Regions from separate parts of the Aliiglaciecola sp. SL4 genome, predicted to be linked through region 2. Evidence: predicted binding sites of a transcription regulator. Region 2 holds the regulator's gene; the other holds the start of a gene.
What was found. Region 2 encodes LexA, which represses DNA repair genes until DNA is damaged. Its sites were predicted from a motif close to TACTGTATNNNNATACAGTA; they were not measured.
Positions count from the first base shown of each region.

Region 1 (12,242 bases), on a different contig from region 2:
GGAATTTCTTTGATAAAACGAGAGGGGGTATGGTATTTGTCTTGCCCATATAGTCGTCGAGATTCGGCATAGGTCATGTATAACTTTTGCATTGCTCGAGTCATGCCCACGTAACAAAGTCTGCGTTCTTCTTCCAAGCGTCCAGGCTCTTCATGACTCATTTGACTAGGGAACATGCCTTCTTCAACACCGGCTAAAAAAACCAATGGGAATTCCAGACCTTTAGCCGAATGTATGGTCATCATTTGTACTGCGTCTTGGTGAGCGTCGGCTTGAGATTCACCCGCTTCTAATGAAGCATGGGCGAGAAATGCCGATAGGGGGGACATATTTTCCGCTTCTTCTGGAGCTTCGAATTGTTTGCAAGCGGTTACAAGCTCCTCAAGGTTTTCTATCCGAGCCTGGGCCTTTTCGCCTTTTTCGGCTTGATACATGGCAAATAAACCTGAGTTTTTGATTACGTGATCAGCTTGTTGATCTAACTCGAACTCTTGCACTTCAACTTGTAACTTCAATATTAGCTCAACGAAGCGTTGCAGCGCTGTTGCCGCTCTGCCTGAAAAGCGTTTTTCACGAAGCATGTCGTTGGTTGCCTGCCACATAGACAACTCTTCGTTTCTAGCGGTTTCTCGAACTAAGCTCAGGGTTTTATCACCGATGCCGCGAGTAGGGGTGTTTACAACCCGCTCATAGGCTGCATCATCTATGGGTTGGTTGATTAACCGTAAATACGCTAATGCATCTTTGATTTCTTGTCTTTCGAAGAAACGAAGTCCGCCATAAATTCTATAGGCCACTGACTCTTGTAACAGCGCTTCTTCCAATACCCGTGATTGCGCATTGTTGCGATACAAAATGGCACAATCGGCTAACGCATCACCTTTGTCGCTCCACTCTTTAATGCGAGCCACGATAAAGCGAGCTTCATCTAATTCGTTGAAGCCGGCATACATCGAAATCGCCTCACCTTCGGCACCTTCAGTCCACAGATCTTTACCAAGACGCCCTTGGTTGTTGTCGATAACGGCATTGGCAGCTTTAAGAATATTGCCGGTTGAACGGTAGTTTTGCTCCAGTCTGATAGTTTTCGCGGAGGGGAAATCACGTAAAAAGTGCTGAATATTTTCCACATTCGCGCCACGCCAACCGTATATGGATTGATCGTCATCGCCTACAATCATCATGTTGTTATCTGCACAACTTAAGATCCGCAACCATGCATACTGAATATTATTGGTATCTTGAAATTCGTCCACCAAAATCGTGCGGAAACGTTTTTGATAATGTTTCAGCACATCAGGATTATTTAGCCACAATTCGTGGGCACGCAATAACAGTTCGGCAAAATCCACCAAGCCTGAACGATCACAGGTTTGTTGATAAGCTTGGTAAATATCTTTCATGGTTTGTTTGGTGGGATCACCTTGAGTGTCGATATGCTCAGGTCGCAACCCTTCGTCTTTATTCCCGTTGATATACCATTGAATCGATTTGGGTTGCCAATTTTTTTCATCTAAATTCAGAGACTTAATTACTCGCCGAACTAAACGATATTGATCATCCGAGTCCAATATTTGAAAGTTTTCAGGTAAGCGGGCTTCTTTGAAATGGGTTCGGAGTAAGCGATGGGCGAGCCCGTGGAACGTTCCAATCCACATGGTGTGCAATCCAGACCCCATCAGCCGTTCTACTCGACCACGCATTTCTCTGGCGGCTTTATTAGTAAAGGTCACAGCCAGAATACTAAAAGATGCGAGTTGTTCAACTTCCATTAGCCATGCGATACGATGTACTAGTACTCGAGTTTTGCCACTTCCGGCACCAGCCAGGACCAACATGTCAGAAGGTGGGGCCGCTACTACTTCCCGTTGTTTGTCATTAAGTTGGTCTAACAGTCGAGATACATCCATAACAAGCTTATTTTTGATTTATTGATTAATAATCGAAGTATATCAGCTATACTGTGTTTTTATACAACCAAAGGGCTGGTTTTGTTATTTTTAAGCCGCTTTATGGAAACTGATCTTGTAAATGAACGTTTTTGCCCGCATATCCGTTCTTAATATTTATTCAAGAGTGAAATGACTTGCCTACCGCCGTGGGATAAAGGAATTGAGGAGAACGAGATGCCAATCGACAATTTCTGGAAGAGGTTGAAATCTGAAGCTGAAGAGTTAGTGGAAAGCGAACCGCTATTGGCCAGTTATGTGCATGCTTGTATTCTTGCTCATCACAACTTCGAGACTTCTTTGAGCTTTATTTTGTCCAACAAAATTCAAGATGAAGTGATGCCGGCCTTAGCCATTCGCGAAGTATTGGATCAAGCTTATTTGTTAAAACCTGAGATCGTCGAGTCAGCCATCGAAGATATTGAAGCTGTGTTAACTCGTGATCCTGCCGTAGATAAAATTCTCACTGTGTTATTGTACTTCAAAGGCTTCCAAGCGATTCAGGGCTATCGTCTGTCTCATTATTTGTGGGCTCAAAATCGCAAGCAACTTGCGCTGTTTGTGCAAAGTCGAAACTCCGAAGTATTTGGAGTGGATATTCACCCAGCAGCGGTAATTGGAAAGGGCGTGATGTTTGACCATGCAACCGGTATCGTCATTGGTGAAACCGCGGTAGTGGAAGATCACGTTTCAATCTTACAATCTGTGACCTTAGGGGGAACAGGAAACGAGTCAGGTGATCGTCACCCTAAAGTTCGTCAAGGGGTGATGGTGGGAGCCGGGGCTAAAATCTTAGGCAATATTGAGATTGGTGCTGGCGCTAAAGTAGGAGCCGGTAGCGTGGTTCTTAAAAACGTACCTGAGCATGTGACTGTAGCTGGGGTACCAGCGAAAATTGTTGGCGTGCCTTGTTGTCCAAATCCTTGTGAAACCATGAATCAAAATATCTACGAAGATTAACTGTCTATTAGGTTAATCTTCGATCAGTAAATTTAGCTCCGCTAAATCATCTAATTGCACATGGGGAAGTACTGTGGTTTTTTCTTGTGGAAGGTGCATTTTCCGGTTGTAGGCATACCAAGCGCTTTGCATACCGGCGTTAATAGCCCCCATTACGTCTTTTTCTAAATTATCACCCACGTGTAATACTTCTTTAGGGGCCACATTTAAAGTGCTGCTAGCCAACGTAAACATAGCGTCATGGGGTTTCATTGGACGTTCTAAATTGGCTTTAAAACAATGGCTAAAATATTCGCCAATTCCAATTTGTTGTAGGTTGACATTGCCGTTGGTGATAGCAACTAATGGCAGTTTGTTGGCTAATTGGGCCAACAAAGTACGTATTTCTTGGTGTACTTCAAAGTTACTACGATGATGATAAAAAAACTCAAAACAGTCATCCACCGCTGAGCTTAGGCGTTGCTCTTGGTAACCGGCTTTTTGTAAGCCAGTTTGTAACGTATGTTTACGTAACGCTCCCATATCTGAAGCAAGTTGAGGTTGATTTTGCAAATGTTGTTGTTTGAATTGCTGCCAATCTTGATAGGAAAATTCTGATGTTTTTGGATAACTTGAAGACAAATAATTAAGCAGTTGTTTTTCCGCTTCCATAATAAAAGGATAGTTGTCGTACAACGTATCATCTAAGTCGAAACTAATGGCTTTTATGGGGGAAAAATTCCGATAAAATTTCATTCAGTAATACCTATTATTCAATCTTTTTGTAGCTTTGATTGGTTAATATTTAACATATGGTGATTATTTGTTTTTGCGAGATCTGGGATGCGTATTGTCGTAAACCTTAGCTAAATGCTGGAAATCCAAATGTGTATACACTTGTGTGGTCGACAAATTCGCATGGCCTAGAAGTTCTTGTACGGCGCGCAAATCACCACTGGATTCTAGCATATGGGTGGCGTAAGAGTGGCGCAATTTATGCGGATTTATTTTTTGGTCAACATGTTGTTTGTGGGCCCATAAGTCCATTCGCTTGGCGATTTGGCGATGACTTATACGGCGTTTATGCATACTTACAAACAGGGCCTGTTCTTCCGCTGGTGGGGTCATTTGACTACGAACTTTCAACCATTTATTCAACCAAGTAGTGGCTGTCTTCCCAACTGGAATGACGCGTTCTTTGCGGCCCTTACCGAGTACTCTAATTTGTCCTTTAGTGACTATATCCTGCATGTTTAAGCCAGATAACTCAGCCAAACGTAAACCACAGCCATAGATCAACTCCATCATGGTACGGTCGCGTATCGCCAGCACAGATTCGGGGTCTATTTCCAGTAACTGAGCTACCTGATCCACATTTAGATGTTTAGGTAGCGGCCGACCTAGTTTTGGGGTTTGCACGGCTTTAGCTGGGTTAGTTTTGAGTACATCTTCGGCTACTAAAAACTGACAAAAAGTACGCATAGCCGATAACCGCAATGCAATAGAGCGAGGGGCTAGGTTTTTGCGCCTAGCTTGGCTCAAAATAGATTTAATGTGATGGGTAGTTAATTCAGACCAGCTTGTAATATCTAACTGCTCCGTAATCACCCGGAGTTGGCGCTGGTAGTTATCTAAGGTTTTTGCAGAAAGGTTTCTTTCGTATTTTAAAAACGAAAAAAATTTTTCCAGCCACTGGTCTAAGGCTGGAGTATCCATGGTTAATATCCAGCCAAATTTGGCAAAAGTACGTTTAAGAACTGTTGCAACTGGGTTATGAGCAGGGTGTCCATGTCGGGATTGAAATGGCTGGCATCTTTGCTTCCAATAGCCAATATTCCCAATTCACCCTTTTCCCCTAGTAACATTAGGGCGACAGACTCAACATTGCCTTCTTTAAACAGTAGTTGTTTTTCGTGTTGACTTAGACGTCCAAAGAAAAAACAATCGTGTTTAAAGCGTTTCTCAATAAACAATTTACGTTGAATTTCGGGCAGCGCATGTGCACCACTAAAAGACTTTAAGGTTACTGCAGATAAACGCAATTTTTGACACATCACATCTTCAAGTACATCTTGCACTTCGCTGAAAAAGCGACAACTTAGCAACTGAAGATTTAGATCTGCGTAAATTCGGTAAATTTCTTCGTTTTGTTTTGCTATCGAAATGAGTTGATTGAGCTTGTGTGATAACTCTCTGTTTTTCTTACGTAATTGCTCTGATTGCAGCTCAATAAGAGAAATACTGCCTTTTTGTTGATGAGAAATAACCAGTTTTTCCGCCAGTTGCGGGTTATCTACAAAAAAGTCAGGATTTTCTAACAAGTAGTGTTTAACATCTTTTTCGTTAATGGCCTCTGATGCTTTTTCATAATTAGTCAGCATTGCCCTATCTACTTGTTGTTGTGCTGTATCACTCATACTATCAGGGTTCCATCAAAAATATGTTCTGCAGGGCCAGTCATTTTCAATACATTGTCTTTACCTTGCCAACGTATTTTCAAAGTACCACCAGGTAGATCAACTCGTACATCTTTGCTTAGTTTACCTTGAATTTGACCAATTGCCACTGCTGCACAAGCGCCAGTACCACAGGCTAAGGTTTCTCCTGCTCCACGTTCGTGCACACGCAGTTTTATATGGTTTTCATTAATGATTTGCATGAATCCGACGTTTACATTTTCAGGAAACCTATCGTGGGATTCAAGCAGTGGTCCGATATTTTCCACGTCTGCCGTTTGCACATCATCAACTTCAAGCACGCAATGGGGGTTCCCCATAGACACAGAGCCAACCATAAAGGTTTTTTCTTGTGCTCGAATCAAATAAATTTTTTCTTCTTTATTGGCTTTTAATGGGATCTTTGCGGGCTCAAAAATGGGCCGCCCCATATTGACAGTCACCTGGCCGTCTTTTTCAAGATACAGCACTATCTTGCCAGATTTAGTACTGACTACCACTTTGTTGCGGTTAGTTAATCCTTTGATTTTGACAAACTTTGCAAAACATCTTGCGCCGTTCCCGCACTGAGCTACTTCTGAACCATCAGCATTAAAAATGCGATAGTGGAAGTCTTGTTCAGGATCATAAGGAGGTTCAACCAACAACAGTTGGTCGAAGCCGATTCCAAAGTTTCTATCAGCCAATTGCTGAATTTTATCTTTCGAAAAAAATACATTTTGGGTGACGTTGTCAATCACGACAAAGTCATTGCCTAGCCCATGCATTTTAGAAAATTGAATTTGCATTGTTACTACTAAAAGTTTTGTTACGGTTATATTAACCTACATATGCGGTGACCAAAATAGCTATTTTGCAGTCAATTTGCGACACCCACTAAAAAACAATGAAAATTACCGTAATTTACTTATATGAACTAGCAATTAAATAACTTTTTCGCCTTTCCATAGATCGGATAACGCTTCCCGCTCACGAACTAAATGCAAACTGCTTTTATCTACGATTATTTCCGCAGGGCGACAACGGCTATTGTAATTTGACGCCATAACAAACCCATAGGCACCTGCACTACGCACAACTAAGAGGTCATTTGGAGCAATTTCTAGTTCACGATCTTTTCCAATAAAATCACCAGTTTCACAAATGGGACCAACGATGTCATAGGTGGCTTTAGGTTTTCCTATAGACAGTTCAGCGGGAATGATATTTTGCCAAGCAGAGTATAGGGCTGGACGGATTAAATCATTCATTGCCGCGTCGACTATGGCAAAATTTTTCTCTTCGCCTTTTTTGATGAACTCTACTTTAGTAATCAAGATACCAGCGTTTGCCATTATAGCTCGGCCGGGTTCAAAGATTAGTTTTAGCTCAGGGCGCTGCTCCATACGTGTCATCAGTGCTTCGACATAAGCATCGGGGTGGGGTGGGGTTTCGTCTTTATATTCCACACCTAGTCCACCACCTACATCAAGGTGACTGATGGTAATACCTAATTCAGCCAACTCGTCAATCAGTAACAACATTCTATCAAGGGCGTCTACAAAAGGATCTATATCAGTAAGTTGAGAACCAATATGACAATCCATGCCTTTAACTTCTAGATGCTCGTAACTTGCGGCTAATTTATAGGTAGCAACCGCGTTTTCTCTTGGAATACCAAATTTATTGGCTTTGAGCCCGGTTGAAATATAGGGATGAGTTTTGGCATCAACATCTGGATTTACCCGAATTGAAATTGGTGCAACCACATTCAGTTTAGAGGCAACCTTGTTGATTCGCTCTAATTCGGGTTCAGATTCTACGTTGAAACATAAAATATTTTTTGACAGTGCAAATTCAATTTCTTGTTCAGTTTTACCAACCCCAGAAAACACTACCTTAGTTGGATCGCCACCGGCTTCAATTACTCGCGATAATTCACCGCCTGAAACGATATCAAACCCAGAACCTAGTTTGGCCATTACAGATAACACGCCTAAATTAGAATTCGCTTTTACCGCGTAACAAATTAGGTGAGCATGTTTACCCGCTGCGTGGTCAAATGCATGCCAATGACGCTCAATGGTTGCTCTGGAATAAACATAACAAGGTGTCCCAAACTGTTCAGCAATCTGTTGAACGGGTACATCTTCGGCGTGTAGGGTAGAATCTTGATACTGAAAGTAATCCAACTACGACTGCTCCTCTGAGTCATCTATATTTTGGTCTGTGGCCGGCGAGTTTTGCTCAGAAGGATGAATTAAATCGCCCTTAACTCCACAACTTGTAGTGATAAAAATGACCGCCAATAAGGAAAGCGTGCGAATCGCAAAACACAGATTTTTGAACACTGATATCACCTAACAATTACAAAAGCCTATATCATCCCATCAAAAGCAAAAAAAACAAGCATTGCCACTACCTGATTTGGGATAAGACATGCAATAAACTGCTAATTAGGTTGATTCTAATGTGATTCAAAGACTGTGATTCAAAGACAGCCACCTAAAAAAGTGCAGTTCAGAAGTACAGTTTAGGACAGGCATTAAAAGGTGATTTCGAGACACCCACCAAAAGGTAATTTCGAGACACCAGAGGTAATTTTGAGACAGCCACCTAAAAAGTGCAGTTTAGGACAGGCACCAAAAGGTAATTTTGAGACAGCCACCTAAAAAGTGCAGTTTAGGACAGGCACCAAAAGGTAATTTTGAGACAGCCACCCAAAAAGTACAGTTTAGGACAGGCATTAAAAGGTAATTTTGAGACAGCCACCCAAGTACAGTTTAAGACACCCACCTTTATGACCGCCCACCTTTATGACCGCCCACCTTTATGACCGCCCACCTTTATGACCGGCCCACCATATAATGTTGATTTGTATGATGGGGATATTTTCTAGTTAGCCATGGTGTGTCAAAGCTAAGCGCACTGACTCTGGGAAGTGGGTGGTTGACCATAGCTGTTTACATAGTGCTTTTGTGTCCATGTAATCGCCTTCCATTAACCAGTCAATGAGGATGTCGGGGGAATCGGGGTAGCGAATTGGCTCGGGTGAGTCTTTACTTAGCCATTTAGATACTACCTGCGGGTCTAAAGTATCCATGCTTTCACAACGGTTCATGCGTTCTAGTGTGATGCGGTTTGAGCTTTGTTCATATTGGTTTTTTAAGGGCTTCACTAAGATTTTTTTGCCCAGTTGTAAACATTCGCTGGAAAGTTCGAAGCCGCCATTGGCAATGACGCCGGCACAGTCAAACAATGCTTGCTGGAAGGTTTGCTTGGACAATGGACGCCACTGGCTGTTTACATTGCTGAAAGGTTCATCTATCTCGGGGTGGTAACAAATAAACTTTTCGTTGGGAAAATTTTTTAACAATGATTTGATGGCTGTCTCATTTTCAAATGGCAAGTACACCAGTACATGATCCCCTGTAGTTGCCTTGCTGTATGGCTCTTCAATAAATGGCGGCATGATTGGGAAACCAAAATGGTACCAATGCACCCCTAAATTAATATCACAGGGGGCGAAGATACGCATTAACATTCTATCTGCCCAGGTTTCCCCTTGTTTTGGGACTTTGTGTTTAAACGCGGCTTGGTGACTTATCGATATGGATGATAAATCGTTCATTTTTGCTGCCCAAGCCGTTACTGGTTCGAAGTCGTTGAGCAATACATGGTATTTCGTCACATTTAACTGTTTAACATCCTTTATAAACTGTCTGATGTTGGCTTGGCGGAGGGTTTTCCAACGGTTTACTTGGCCATTTTCGGTAATGAAGGTTAGCCCAGATACCGTGCGGTAATTTCCGAACACTTCCATGTCGAAGTAGCGGGAGGGATCCCGTCCACTGAATATAAAATCAACTTCAATATCATCGCGTTTTGCAAATGCTTTCGCCATGATTCGTGCCCGCGCAATGTGGCCATTACCGGTGCCTTGCACGCCATACAATATTTTCATTAATACTACTTACACAAGGATAGAAAGACTCAACATTGAAATAATGATACCTAAAAAAGCACCAGCAACAATGTCACTTGGATAGTGGACACCTAGCATAACTCTGGAAAGTCCAATTAAGCTTGCCCAGATGTACACTAATATCGCTACGCTGGGGTAGAAGTGGGCCAATAAGGATGCCATTAAGAAGGCGGCAGCAGTATGCCCTGAAGGTAAACTAAATTTGTCGGAAGGGGTAATGTGAGAACGAAAATTATAGATTAAGTCGCACGGCCGTTGGCGTTTGAACAATTTTTTCAAAACCACATATACGGGTAATTCTAAGGCGTATGCCAACAAAGATGTGTAAAGGAAAATGGCTCCATCTTTAGGGTCAAACGCACATAAAAGCACGCCTAACAGCAAATAAACGTGGCCATCACCGCTTTTTGATATGTACTTAATGATCCGGCAATCGCGACCTGCGGTTACACCGAAAATCCAACGGAATATGTGTGTATCTGCTCTGCCAAATGCATTCATCTCTAGGTACTCTTAGATTGTGTACTCATTGAGAATAAAAGTAACCATTGCGTATGAACCCTAGTTGACAAAAAAACGAAACCTTTGTGACAAATATAAGTCATATTTATGACGGCGAAGAAAACTGATCTAAGGTTTTACAAACTCGCTGCTAACAATTAACCTAGAGCTTTAATGCTGAAGTTGGATTTTCTGATGGAATACAACACCTCTGAACTGTGTGATTTGTTTGCCGATAGCGTAGATGTTGTCGACCCTATTTTTGTGAATTATGGTGGTAGACTTTCTTATGGTGGAGAGATCACAACTGTCAAATGCCACGAAGACAAGGGCCTGATTGATAAAGTCTTGTCACAACCTGGCAAAGGCAAAGTGTTACTCATTGATGGGGGCGGTTCTACTCGTCGCGCATTAATTGATGTGAACAGTGCACAAATTGCCATTGAAAATGATTGGGAAGGCATTGTTTGTTATGGCAGTGTGCGTGAAGTCGATCAACTTGAAGAGCTTGATATTGGTATTCACGGGGTGGCATCTATTCCGGTTAATGCAGCATTTGAACAAATAGGCGAGGTTGATGTAGCGGTGAATTTCGCCGGTGTAACATTTTTGCCTGAAGATCATTTATATGCCGATAGCACTGGTATCATCTTATCGCCAGAACCTTTGGATATAGAATAAGCTTTTGTTCTGGGCTTTCTCAGTCTTGAACAAGACTAAGAACTAGCAACTCGATTTAAGATTAGGTAAAACATAAAAGGCTGTAGGGTTAATAAAAGACAGCCTAGTATGTTCCGCATTTTTGTATTTTCCTGCTAAATAATAGCCTCTACATAACCTCAATTCGCCTGTCTTACGCCAAGACAATCCGAGGCTGGTTATTTATAAAATTGAATTCAAATAAGCCGCAATTCGCACGCCTGCCATCTGCAATCGTTGTTTAACCTCTGGTAGGTGTTGGTGTTGATATTGCCAGCTGAGTTTGTTTTCTTTGGGATACACTTTTTCGCGTAACTGGATACTTTCTTTAATCCATACTTTCGGATCTGTGCTCTGCCATTGTTTTGCCATTTCCGGGGTAATTTTGCGACTCAGCCAGTCAGTCCATTCAGCATAAGATAGCTGTTGGTTGTCAATTATGCCGCTATCCCAGACTCGATGTAGGTTGGAATCCTGCCAGAAAAACTCCACTTTAACATCATTTCCCCCACGATCGGTTCCGTCTCCAGCGTGCATAGGTTGATGCAAGTCGCCAATAATATGGACGATAAAATGCAGCGCTAACTGTCTGTCTTGCAAAGTTGCCTGTGGATTTTTCAAGGTGGCAGCAAAAGACACTAACGCAGTATAGGCATCTCCATGGGAAGGAGCATGCTCAGATGCATGGTAATCACTGCCTTCTTCCACCGTTACCCAATGCCAAGGAACCGAAGTCTTTTGCCAGAACTCTGAGGGCTCGGAGAGCATTTCATCGGCCAAAGTGGATATTTCCGCCAATGATTGAGTTGGGTATAAATCTTCGATCTTTGCCTTCGCATCAGCGGATAAATAATTTTCAGCAATACTTGCGGCAACACGGTGCCCTGTTTTTCCCCAAGCTAATGCTTGAGAGGTTTGTAGCAAACAAAGTGCCGCAATGGCAATTTGTGAAAGTTTTAAAACGCTAGTTTTAAGGAGCATGGTCTTATTTCTCTTCATTTATTTATGATAGCCCCAGCGAGGCATCAATTTTTGATCAATATCTAAATGGTCGAGAATTCTCGCCACCACAAAGTCAACTAAGTCTTCGATACGCTTAGGCTGATGGTAAAAACCGGGTGCCGCCGGCATGATAGTCACACCCATTTGCGATAACTTCAGCATGTTTTCAAGGTGAATAGTCGATAACGGCATCTCTCGAGGAACCAAAATTAACTGTCCTCGTTCTTTTATCACTACATCCGCTGCCCGCTCAATGAGGTTGTCACTTTTACCAGTGCTGATGGCACTCAAAGAGCCTGTTGAACATGGACAAACCACCATTTGTTTTGGTGCCGCCGAGCCTGAGGCTACAGGAGAGAACCATTCGTCTTTGCCAAATACCTTTATTTGTTCAGGTTTCCCACCAAAACGCTGAGTAAAAAATTCGCTACAGGTTTTAGGGTTTGCAGGGATTTTTAAGTCTTCTTCGGTGGCTAACACTACCTTAGCGGCTGAAGATATCAGCAAATAAACTTGGTAATTGGCTGCCACTAGAGTTTCAAGTAAGCGCAACCCGTAGGGTGCGCCGGAAGCGCCAGTAAACGCGAGAGTTATTTTTTTATCAAAATTCATGTTTGGCCAGTTGCTCTAATAAACGTGAATGAATGCCGCTAAATCCACCGTTACTCATCACCAAAATATGGTCTCCTGGAGCAACACTTTGCAACAACGCAGTAATAATATCGTCTACAT
Region 1 covers NZ_JBGOSE010000005.1:295,958-308,199, forward strand. Annotated here, with positions in the region: gene uvrD (DNA helicase II) at 1-1,910, opposite strand, end outside; gene cysE (serine O-acetyltransferase) at 2,127-2,909, shown strand; gene AB6T38_RS09925 (HAD-IA family hydrolase) at 2,922-3,644, opposite strand; gene xerC (tyrosine recombinase XerC) at 3,708-4,604, opposite strand; gene AB6T38_RS09935 (DUF484 family protein) at 4,607-5,305, opposite strand; gene dapF (diaminopimelate epimerase) at 5,302-6,132, opposite strand; gene lysA (diaminopimelate decarboxylase) at 6,268-7,515, opposite strand; gene AB6T38_RS09950 (lipoprotein) at 7,516-7,674, opposite strand; gene AB6T38_RS09955 (MJ1255/VC2487 family glycosyltransferase) at 8,223-9,287, opposite strand; gene AB6T38_RS09960 (phosphatase PAP2 family protein) at 9,297-9,809, opposite strand; gene rraA (ribonuclease E activity regulator RraA) at 10,005-10,490, shown strand; gene AB6T38_RS09970 (S1/P1 nuclease) at 10,692-11,489, opposite strand; gene AB6T38_RS09975 (flavin prenyltransferase UbiX) at 11,508-12,122, opposite strand; gene mpl (UDP-N-acetylmuramate:L-alanyl-gamma-D-glutamyl-meso-diaminopimelate ligase) at 12,112-12,242, opposite strand, start outside.
Region 1: the regulator LexA is predicted to act here: its motif matches at 1,960-1,979, upstream of uvrD (DNA helicase II).

Region 2 (12,242 bases):
TGAGAGTAACCCAAAGTAGCGCCATCTTTCATTAGCGGCATTACAGCTTCAACTACACTAGAGTGTTGCTTATCAGGCGTTAGGTTATACACCACGTCTGCTTCTGGAATTAATTGTTGATAAGTACCAACTTCAAAACCATTGCTTGTTGCTCTTTGGTAAGAGTCACGTTTTTCATCAATTGCAGCTTGACGTAGTGCGTAGGAAATATTCAATCCAGAATCACGCATGTTCAAACCTTGGTTTAAACCTTGTGCACCACAACCAACGATAACAATTTTTTGTCCTTTAAGGGCATCGCATCCTGAAGCAAACTCACTTTTTTGCATGAATCTACAACGACCTAATTGGTCTAACTGCTGACGCAGAGATAATGTATTGAAGTAATTTGCCATTGTGTACCTACTGTCTTTTTAACTTGGAAAATTTGCATTCCCGTTATTTATGCATGAACGGAAATACCTGTTTAATTTTTTCTATCGAGTCAGTGACGACTTGTGATGGATAGAGTCTACTGCTTACGCTCTGTTGAATAAAATGATATATTCGCAATACAGTATTGCAAAAAATGAAATGTTATGGATTTTCGCTCGCTACAGTTGTTCCAACACCTTGCCCAAAGCCTACATTTTGGTAAGACCGCTAACGCGCTATTTGTCAGCCCATCCACCTTGAGTAGGGCTATTCAGCGCTTGGAAGAGGAGTGTGGAGCTGAATTGTTTATACGCGATAATCGTAAAGTGAAAATGACCCTTGCAGGGGAAAAAATGCTAACATTTAGTCAAGAAGTGCTATCAAACTGGAATAGCTTGAAGGCCGATCTGGATATGCTCAACCCCACGTTAACAGGGGAGATTAAGCTATATTGTTCAGTAACGGCCAGCCAGAGTCACTTGCCTACTATCTTAAGTGTTTTTAGAGACAAACACCCACAAGTTGAAGTGCAACTGACAACCGGTGACCCTTGGCTATCGGTTTCCAAAGTGGCAAATAAAGAAGTAGATGTGGCTATTGCGATTTTCGCCCCTGACATGCCCAAAGATATTAAGTTTCAACCTATAGACACGATTCCTTTACTATTGATCTCTGCAAAAGATTCGCAAATCACTACCCTTGAACAGGTGGATTGGCGAGATCATAAAGTGGTATTGCCTGAAGGTGGTCCGTCGAAGCGTATTGTTCACCATTGGTTTTCTGAAATGGGCATCCGACCCAAGGTTTATGGAACTGTTGGTGGAAATGAAGCCATTGTTAGTATGGTGGGATTAGGGTGTGGTTTAGGAATCGTCCCTCAAGTGGTACTCGATAATTCCATGGCGAGTCGTCGGGTTAACCGCATAAAAATTAATAATATTGAACCCTATCAACTTGGGCTTTGCTGTTTAAAATCAAGGCAATCAGAAACCCTAATTGAAGAGTTTTTCAATCAACCAGAATTTCAATAACGTAATTCGTTTATGATATTGTCCAAGGCTCGATAACCAAGGGCTTCTGCTAAATGTACTCGTGTAATTTGTGGCTCTAAGGACAAGTCCGCGATGGTGCGGGCTACTTTTATTACACGGTGAAAAGCGCGCATGGACAAACCAAGCTGCTCTACGGCAGACTGCAAAAATTGTCGGTCTGCTGAGGTAAGAGAGCAGTGAAGCTCCATCTCATTGGCGCTCAATTGAGCATTACACTTTCGGGCCCGTTTGGCTTGCTGTTGTCTTGCCTGAAGCACACGAAATTTCACATCGACGCTGGTTTCAATGTTTTGATGAGCCTTGCTGTACATTTCGTCGTTAGCTAATTTAGGCACATCTACTTGCAAATCGATACGATCTAAAAACGGTCCTGAGATACGATTAATATATTTGAGTACTTGCTCTGATGTACTTCTACCATCTCGTAAACTGCCCGTTGGACTTGGATTCATGGCCGCGACAAGCTGAAATGAGGCTGGGTACTTTACCTGTTTAGCTGCTCTAGAAATAGAGACGAAGCCCGACTCAATAGGCTGTCTGAGTACATCTAATACGCGCCGCTCGTATTCCGGTAGTTCATCTAAAAATAGTACCCCATTATGAGCTAGGCTTATTTCACCAGGTTTAGGATTACTACCTCCACCAACCAAAGCAATAGCTGATGATGTATGATGCGGTTGACGAAATTTGCGTAGTAACCATGTAGTAGGGTCAACTTCATGACCGCTAATTGAATAGACAGTTGCGGTTTCTAAAGCCTGCTGTTGCGACATTTCCGGCAAAATCGTTAATAAACGTTGGGCTAACATGGTTTTACCGGTGCCAGGTGGCCCTACAAATAAGATGTTGTGATTGCCGGCTGCAGCAATTTCTAATCCACGTTTGGCTAACTGTTGGCCTTTGATATCAGCCATATCAAACTCATATTGCTGAACACGTTTTATAGCATTTGGTTGTTGTAAATGCTGTTTTTGTTGGCCGCAAAGGTGCAAATAAAGTTGCGCTAAATTAGTAAAAGCAAATACATTACTGCCTTCAATTAAGCAAGCTTCTGATGCATTTTCCGTTGGCAATATGGCTGTGCGTTTGGCGTTATGACAGGCATAGTTGAAAGGCAGTGCGCCAGAGATAGGACGAATATCTCCGGTCAGTGCTAACTCTCCAGCAAACTCAAAATTTTCTAGTTTTTCAACCGCTATCAAACCACTGGCCGCGATAATACCGATAGCAATGGGCACATCAAATCGCCCACCATCTTTAGGTAAATCGGCTGGGGCTAAATTAATGGTGATACGTTTAGCCGGAAATTCAAACCCTGAATTAAGTAAAGCGCTTCGTACCCGTTCTTTGGACTCACGTACCGCGGCATCAGCTAAGCCCACTAAGTTAAATGCTGGCAAGCCGTTGGCCAAATGCACTTCAATACTAATTAATGGGGCATCTATACCCACAGATGCCCGAGAATATACAACGGCTAACGACATCAACATTTCCCTATGCGGTGCGTTTAACTTTTGTTGTAAAAATAGGAATAATTTTGCAGAACTGCCAGAAACTATGGTCTAGTTTTACCCGTAAATCCTCAATACTGTCCCAATTCTTTTGATTTAGACCTACGTAAATAAATGAATTGGCTGTTAAAGAATAATATATACCCTTTGAAAACTTGATTATGCGGGGGGTTACATGATATTTCTATACAACAGTGGCGATCTTATTAATGTGAATACCAACTTTTATACAACTATCGAGCAAGTGTTGATTGTGATTATTGACGCGCGGGGGATACCCCAGCGAGGGTAGGTGTATGTATAGATTTGCCAAAACCCTCGCAGTAAAACGCGGGGGTTTTTGTTTTTAAAGGCAGAAACATAAACATATTTATTTCGTAAAAATGATATCAATTTAGAGGGTTTTACCATGCCAAAGTTACGTTCATCCACAACCACACAAGGCCGCAACATGGCTGGAGCCAGAGCTTTGTGGCGTGCCACTGGCATGAAAGATGGCGATTTCCATAAACCCATTATTGCCGTGTCTAACTCTTTTACCCAATTTGTACCAGGTCACGTGCATTTAAAAGATATGGGCCAATTAGTCGCTCGTAGCATAGAAGAAGCGGGCGGTGTGGCCAAAGAATTTAATACTATTGCTGTTGATGATGGTATCGCCATGGGTCATAGCGGGATGTTATACAGCCTGCCTTCACGAGAAATCATTGCTGATTCTGTGGAGTATATGGTTAATGCCCACTGTGCTGATGCCATAGTCTGTATTTCAAACTGTGACAAAATCACTCCTGGGATGTTGATGGCGTCTATGCGCTTGAATATTCCTGTTATTTTTGTTTCCGGTGGCCCCATGGAAGCGGGTAAAACGAAACTTTCTGATCAACTTATCAAATTAGATTTGGTAGACGCTATGGTTGCCGGTGTTGATGACAACGTCAGCGATTCTGACAGTGAAGAAGTGGAGCGTTCAGCTTGCCCAACTTGTGGCTCTTGTTCCGGTATGTTCACCGCCAATTCAATGAATTGTTTAACCGAAGCTCTAGGTTTGTCGTTGCCAGGTAATGGTTCTATGTTGGCTACTCACGCAGATCGTGAAGGATTATTCAAACAAGCCGGTAAGCAAATCGTTGAGCTTTGTCGTCGTTATTACAAAGAAGATGATGCTTCCGTGCTACCGCGCAATATAGCTAATTTTAAAGCGTTCGAGAACGCCATGAGTTTGGATATCGCCATGGGCGGTTCAACCAATACCATATTGCACTTATTGGCTGCTGCAGTAGAAGGTGAAATTCCATTTACCCTTGATGACATCGACCGTCTGTCTCGTAAAGTTCCCCATCTATGTAAGGTCGCGCCATCTACACCTAAATATCACATGGAAGACGTACACCGTGCTGGTGGTGTATTAGGAATTTTGGCTGAAATTAATCGTGCTGGTTTATTACACGCCGATTGTCCTCATGTGTTGGGTAAATCCATTGGTGAAGTTATCGCTGATTGGGACATTACTAACCCTGCTAATGAAAAAGCCATTGAGTTTTACAAAGCTGGTCCTGCTGGGATACGCACTACCAAAGCCTTTAGCCAAGATTGTCGCTGGCCTACAGCGGATACTGACCGCGCAGACGGCTGTATTCGGAGTTTCGACCACGCATTCAGTGAGGAAGGTGGTTTAGCAGTACTCTTTGGTAATATTGCTGAGGATGGCTGTATTGTAAAAACCGCTGGGGTAGATGAGTCTATTCACAAATTTACCGGTCGCGCCCGTATTTTCGAAAGCCAAGATGAAGCCGTTGCTGCTATTTTAGGTGACGAAATTGTTGCAGGTGATGTGGTCATTATCCGTTATGAAGGTCCTAAAGGTGGTCCAGGTATGCAAGAAATGTTGTACCCAACCACTTATCTAAAAGCCAAAGGTTTAGGTAAAGAATGTGCCTTGATCACTGACGGCAGATTTTCAGGTGGTACTTCTGGTTTGTCTATTGGTCACTGTGCGCCAGAAGCAGCGAGCGGCGGCGGTATTGGTTTAGTGGAAGAAGGTGACACTATCTTAATTGATATTCCGGGTCGTAAGATTGGTATTGATATTAGTGACGCTGACCTACAAACTCGTCGTGACAATATGAATAATAGTGCTAGACCTTGGAAACCTGCTACCCGTCAACGTAAAGTTTCTTTAGCCTTAAAAGCCTACGCATTATTAGCCACAAGTGCTGATAAAGGCGGCGTGCGTGATGCTTCGAAATTGGAAGATTAAATGAGTTTATCTGCTAATGAGTATTTAAAACGTATTCTACTGTCACCTGTTTATGATGTGGCAGTAAATAGCGAGCTTAATCGGTTAACCAGTTTATCTAACGCTTTAGGTAATGAGATTTATTTGAAGCGTGAAGATCAACAACCGGTGAAGTCGTTCAAGCTGCGCGGTGCTTACAATAAGTTGGCTTGTTTAACTGAACAACAATTGCAGGCAGGTGTAGTAGCTGCATCAGCAGGAAACCATGCTCAAGGTGTGGCGTATTCGGCTAAGATAAAAAAAATACAAGCTACCATCGTCATGCCAGAAACCACCCCTGATATTAAAGTGGATGCTGTGCGACGCTTTGGCGGTGAGTATGCCCACGTAGTGTTGCATGGCACCAGCTTCGACGAAGCAAAAGCGGAAGCTTTGCGTTTGTCTGAAGTCAACGGCTACACCATGGTTGCGCCTTTTGATGATGAAGATGTCATTGTCGGGCAAGGCACCATTGGCCGTGAATTGCTTGAGCAACTGCCTGATTTAGACATCTTGTTTATCGCAGTTGGCGGTGGCGGATTGGCTGCGGGTATTAGTGTTTACCTTAAGCAATTACGTCCTGATTTGAAAATCATTGCCGTTGAATCCGATGAATCTGCATGTTTACAGGCCGCATTACAAGCCGGTGAACCCGTGCCGCTTTCGTCGGTGGGCATATTTGCTGACGGCGTGGCCGTTAAGACCATTGGTACTGAGCCATTCCGCTTATGTCAGCAATACGTGGATGATGTCATCACCGTTAACACTGATGAAATTTGTGCGGCAATCAAAGATATTTTTGATGATACTCGAGTCATAGCTGAACCTGCAGGTGCACTTTCGGTGGCGGGTATTCGAAAGTATCTTTCAGAGCATAATGTGTCCGGTAAAAAAATTGGTGGCATCTTATGTGGTGCAAATATCAATTTTCATACTTTGCGCTATGTATCTGAGCGTTGTGAACTGGGTGAGCAAAAAGAAGCGGTTTTTGCGGTTAAAATTCCTGAACAAAAAGGTGAATTTAAACGTTTTTGTGAACTGTTAGGCGGTAGAACTATTACCGAGTTCAATTACCGCTATTCCAGTGATGGTGAAGCCCATATCTTTGTAGGTATCAAATTACGTTTTGGACGTGAAGAGTATCATCAATTGGAAAAGTTGCTCACCGATAGCGGTTATCAGTGTTTTGATTTGTCTGAAAATGAAATGGCTAAGCTGCACGTGCGCTACATGGTTGGTGGTCGTCCGCCGACGTTACTCAATGAACATATTTTTTCGTTTGAGTTCCCTGAATATCCAGGCGCTTTGATGAAGTTCTTGAATACCCTTGGTGAGTCATGGAATATTACCTTATTCCATTATCGTAATCATGGGGCTGCTGAAGGTCTGGTGCTTGCGGGGTTTGATTTACCGGACCAAGCTAGAGTCGATTTTGATCAGCATTTGGATAAGCTTGGCTACCAATATGATGAACAAACAACGAACCCTGCTTATCAGTTCTTTTTATCTGATTTAGCAAAGTAATTGTCAAAAAATGCAAAAGGCTCCTTAATCGGAGCCTTTTTTATGTCTGAAAGTTAGCTTTGCAGTGCGTAAAGCTTTTCTAAACGCTGGGCTATTTCAGGTGCTATTAGTGCGATAATATCTTGGCGCAAAGTTTCACTGGTTTCGGAATGTTGTAATTGGCCATCTTCGCTATCTGCTAGAAGTTGATTTTCCCTAAGGGCATTCACAAAGCTTGCCAATACATTTTTATCGAAAAATTCTGGTGAACTAATGCCGTGCAATGCAGACAATCGTTCAGCAAATTTCGCACTTGTTCGCTCCAATGCTGAGCGAGTCATTTTCTTTTCTTTTGCTAATAAAGATAACACCAATGCATAACGTTGCAGTGTTTCCTGAACACAGCGATTTAATAACCACAATGAATAGAATGATTCTGCGGTGGAGTGAGCTGGGGCTAGTTTATCTTCTGCGGTCACTATCATGCCCATCTCTAACATGCTTTCAATTAAGCCTTCCACATATTCTTTTGCTTGTTCGCTCGACATGTAAAGGAACCACTCTCGCTGCAACATTGGGTAGAGGCGCATAATAAGATCAAGTAATTTAGATTTCTCCAACCCATTGTGAGCAAATACGATGGCGGCGATTAATCCCGGAATGGCGAATAAGTGCAAAATATTATTGCGATAGTAAGTTAAGGTGACAGCATTACGTTGCTCTAACGAGATAATTTTGCCGAAGCTATCTTCAGAGACGTTCATTTTCCCCAGTTTCAGGGTTTGTTCTACAATTTCATGCCCGCTTTTGTCAGGCAAGCTCACCAACTCACTGTAAGGTGATAATTTTAGCAAGTGAATATAGTCATCCACTGCCTGCTCGAGTTCCAATTGGCCCATTGCGTTTTTCTTAGCTGAAAGTAAACACAATGCACAAAGTGACATACCGCTTATGGCCGCTGTCTGATTAATTCGCACCATAACCTGATTAGCAAGGATATTTACGGTTGGGGTTAGCCAGCTTGGTTTTTTATCAACCTCACTGTTTTGCGCATCGCGCCAACTCGGTACTTGCTCATCAAGGAAATTATTAAGCTGAATAGGTTCACCAAAATTGAGAAAGCCGTGGCCGTAGTTTTTCAACTTTCTAACCACAGAAAATAACCCGAATACGGATTCTTTTTTCTTGGTATTGCCTTTTAATTCGCTAAGGTAGCTACCTACTTCCATCACATGCTCATAACCAATGTAAACCGGTACTATACTGACTGGACGATTAACTCCTTTGATCATCGCCTGTAAGGTCATTGCTAGCATCCCGGTTTTTGGTGGTAGCAGTCTTCCAGTTCGGCTACGTCCGCCTTCAGCATAATATTTAACCGAATAGCCTTTGTTAAACAGGAGTTCTAGATATTCGCGGAATACACTTGTGTAGAGTTTATTGCCAGCAAAACTACGACGTAGGAAAAATGCACCGCCGCGTCGAAAAATGCCGCCAACAGGCCAAAAGTTTAAATTGATCCCTGCTGCAATGTGAGGGGTAACCAGACCTTGATGGTAAATGGCGTAAGTTAATAGCAGGTAGTCCATATGGCTGCGATGACAAGGAACATATATGATCTCATGACCATTTTGGGCTAGTTTCCGGACTTTATCGGCATGACCAACTTCGATTCCATCATAGATTTTGTTCCAGATCCGAGTTAAAACACGGTCGCCGAATCGAATTAAACCCTCACGGTAATCCGCCGCAATTTCGTTTATATAAGATTTAGCATTTGCCTTAGCTTTAGATAGCGGGATTTTTTTTTGTCTAGATTCTTCGTTAATGGCATTAATAACCGTCACAGAACCCAAAATTGAATTATACAACTCTTGCTTTTCTAACAGCATAGGGCCGTTAAAAGCTTGTCTTTTCCGATGGAAATGGGTGCCGGCTAAACGAATCAATTTGTGCGCGATTTCGGCTTCAGTACCAGGCAACTTAGTCATATCTCGAGACGATACTGCTTTACTATAAGAGACAAAATTATCACGGCCTAAAAACAATACGATAAAGAACTTTCGTAACCAACTGGGCGAAGCTTTATCAGCTAATAGATCAGCTAATCCATTGGACTTTCGGCCAGGTGCGCGGCCCCAAAAAACCGTCACCGGCACAATTTGCAAATCAAGATCGGCGTTGTCTTTGTGAAGTTGAAATAAATGGGTTAAGTCGGCGGCGATTTTAGTGCCTTTAATGGTCCTGCCAATGACAGATTGCGGCTGCTCTAGAAAGACACTGGCGCTATGCTCTTCACCACCGATGATGATTTTTTTAGTCGGATTGGGTAAGTCGACTTTTTTGGTCGACATTTTAAGGGCGAGTTGATCAGTAATCGAGTGGGTTCTAAGCAAATATACAATGGGTTTGCTTTTATCTATTCCTAACTCAGTTTCAATGTCAGTGGGAATACTATTGACTTTGACTAGCCATTTTACGGGAAAAGCAAAAATCGAAAGCAGCAAATTATGCAGCCAATCCATATATAACACCTTGAGGTTTCGAGTTCGTTAAAAGCATAGCATGAAGAGTCGAACTCTATTCATGTTTGCATATTAAAATGCGCAGACCAACGTCTATTAGGTTGTACTACCATTTTATATTGTTAGCGTATGTAAAGTCACCCTAATTAAATCAATAGGCTTTTGATAATTCATGAGAAAATATAAAACAACCTTTGTTTTCTCTGGGTAACTGTATATACTAACAGTTAAACTGTATAGAAAAACAGGCTGTTTATGCGTCCACTAACACCACGACAAAGCGAAATTCTTGAATTAATAAAAGCCACCATGTTAGCCACGGGTATGCCGCCAACGCGTGCTGAAATTGCTCGTCAATTGGGGTTTAAATCGGCTAATGCGGCAGAAGAGCATCTTAAAGCATTGGCACGCAAAGGTGTCATCGAAATCCTCCCTGGTACTTCTAGGGGAATCAAATTGAATGTACCCCTTGAAGATGAATTGGAAGAGGCTGGATTACCTTTAGTCGGGCGAGTGGCTGCTGGCGAGCCAATATTGGCCGAAGAGCATGTTGAGTGTCACTACAAAGTCGACCCTGATTTATTTAAACCCAGTGCTGACTTTTTGCTAAGAGTTAGTGGCATGAGTATGAAAGACATTGGTATCTTAGATGGTGATTTGCTCGCAGTTCATCGCACAACTGATGTTCACAATGGTCAGGTTGTGGTAGCAAGAGTTGACGAAGATGTGACGGTAAAACGGCTAGAAAAGCGTGGTAGAGAAGTGATCCTACATGCTGAAAACGACGAGTTTAATCCTATTAAAGTGGATTTGGCTTCGCAGCCTTTTAATATTGAAGGTATCGCAGTCGGTGTTATTCGTAACGCTGATTGGATGTAAACTTCCGTTTCTGTGACAAAGTTACACTGAAAAGTGACCTAAGGGTCACTTTTTTATTATTTTGCATTCAGGACTTTAAAAACTTAAGTTCAAGCTAAGTTTTTGTTAATCCGTTTTATTAGAAAATATTTTTATCCAACCCCTCTATTTTAACTAGATATAAAATGCACATCCTCCCTTGCTAGACACCACTCTTGGAGGTCATCGATAACCATTATCAACTTTAGTTGGTTCCAAAGTTAAAGTTATTTCCATTCGTTATAAATCATAACTTTTCCATCTATTTTGATTGAAAATCAAGCGCTTGTTTAAATTTTTAACAAAAAACACTAGACGTTAGACTTTAGTTGAGTAATTCTTATACTGGTTTTTACAGTTATGTAACATTAAGATCCCAAGTCGTTTACCAGAACTGAGCCTTTTGCGGTTATTAACTCTGCTTTGCTCCTTTGGAAAAGGCTTACATCATCAGGAGGTGTTGAGTGAAAAAGATATGGTCCGGCGTATTGGTAATACTGACCAGTCTAATTGCATTTACAGTGTCTGCAGAATCGACTTCGACTGCTGATCAGTATCAATTGAATTTGCGCAAAGGTGCGACTGAGATTAGTGGCCAAGTTTATGATCTGCATATGCTTATGTTTTTCATTTGCGTGGTTATTGCAGTTCTAGTATTTGGTGTGATGTTTTGGAGTATGATTTTCCATCGTAAATCTAGAGGTGCGCAACCTGCTAATTTTCATGAAAGTGTGAAAGTAGAAATTGCTTGGACAATTGTACCCTTCATTATTTTAGTCGTGATGGCATTCCCTGCCGCTAAAACACTGATCGCCATGGAAGACCCCGAAAACTCAGAGGTCACTGTGCTGGTTACCGGTTCTCAATGGAAGTGGCATTACAAATACATGGAAAATGATGTTGAATATTATTCCGTGATGGCCACCCAGCAAGAGCAAATCAACAACAAATTCGAAAAAGGACATAACTACCTATTGGAAGTTGATCGTCCTCTTGTCATCCCGACTGGCAAAAAAGTGCGATTTTTAGTTACCTCGGATGATGTTATCCATTCTTGGTGGGTGCCTGATTTTGCTGTTAAAAAAGATGCTAACCCAGGGTTTATTAATGAGGCTTGGGCAAACGTCATTGAGCCCGGTGTATATCGCGGTCAATGTGCAGAACTTTGCGGAAAGGATCACGGTTTTATGCCTATCGTTGTGGTTGCCAAAGAACCTGCTGAATACGAAGCTTGGATAAACGCTCAAGAAGAAGTACAGCGTAAAGCCAAGGAAGAAGAGCAAAGATTGTTGGCTATGAATATGAGCATGGAAGAGTTGATGAGCAATGGTGAGCAGGTTTATATGCGTGCTTGTGCAGCTTGTCATCAACCAAATGGACAAGGGTTACCAGGCGTATTTCCAGCCTTGGTCAATAGTGAAATGGTGCTTAATGACATGACAGCACACATAAATATCGTATTAAACGGTAAAACTGGCACTGCCATGCAAGCTTTTGCAAAACAACTAACCATGAGTGAGCTGGCAGCAGTTATTACTTACGAACGAAATGCTTGGGGTAACGATACCGGCGACATGGTCCAAGCTAAAGATGTTAACGCCGTAATGACAGGTCAATAAGGGGAGCAGTTATGAGCACAGCGACAACCGAACTCGATCATGACGACCACCATCATCATGCTCCTAGTGGCATAAAACGTTGGTTATTTACAACAAATCATAAAGATATAGGTACCCTCTATCTGTGGTTCGCGTTCATCATGTTTTTAACTGGCGGTGCTATGGCCATGGTAATTCGTGCTGAATTATTTCAACCAGGATTGCAAATTGTAGAGCCTAATTTCTTCAACCAAATGACCACTGTGCACGGGCTTATCATGGTGTTCGGTGCAGTTATGCCGGCATTTACTGGCTTAGCTAACTGGTTGGTGCCAATGATGATCGGTGCGCCAGATATGGCTTTACCGAGAATGAATAACTGGAGCTTCTGGATACTGCCAATGGCATTTACCATTTTGCTTGCTTCGTTGTTCATGGAAGGTGGTGGTCCCGCATTTGGTTGGACG
Region 2 covers NZ_JBGOSE010000004.1:89,851-102,092, forward strand. Annotated here, with positions in the region: gene ilvC (ketol-acid reductoisomerase) at 1-395, opposite strand, end outside; gene ilvY (HTH-type transcriptional activator IlvY) at 579-1,445, shown strand; gene AB6T38_RS07470 (YifB family Mg chelatase-like AAA ATPase) at 1,439-2,950, opposite strand; gene ilvD (dihydroxy-acid dehydratase) at 3,387-5,234, shown strand; gene ilvA (threonine ammonia-lyase, biosynthetic) at 5,235-6,776, shown strand; gene plsB (glycerol-3-phosphate 1-O-acyltransferase PlsB) at 6,830-9,280, opposite strand; gene lexA (transcriptional repressor LexA) at 9,536-10,159, shown strand; gene coxB (cytochrome c oxidase subunit II) at 10,642-11,796, shown strand; gene ctaD (cytochrome c oxidase subunit I) at 11,808-12,242, shown strand, end outside.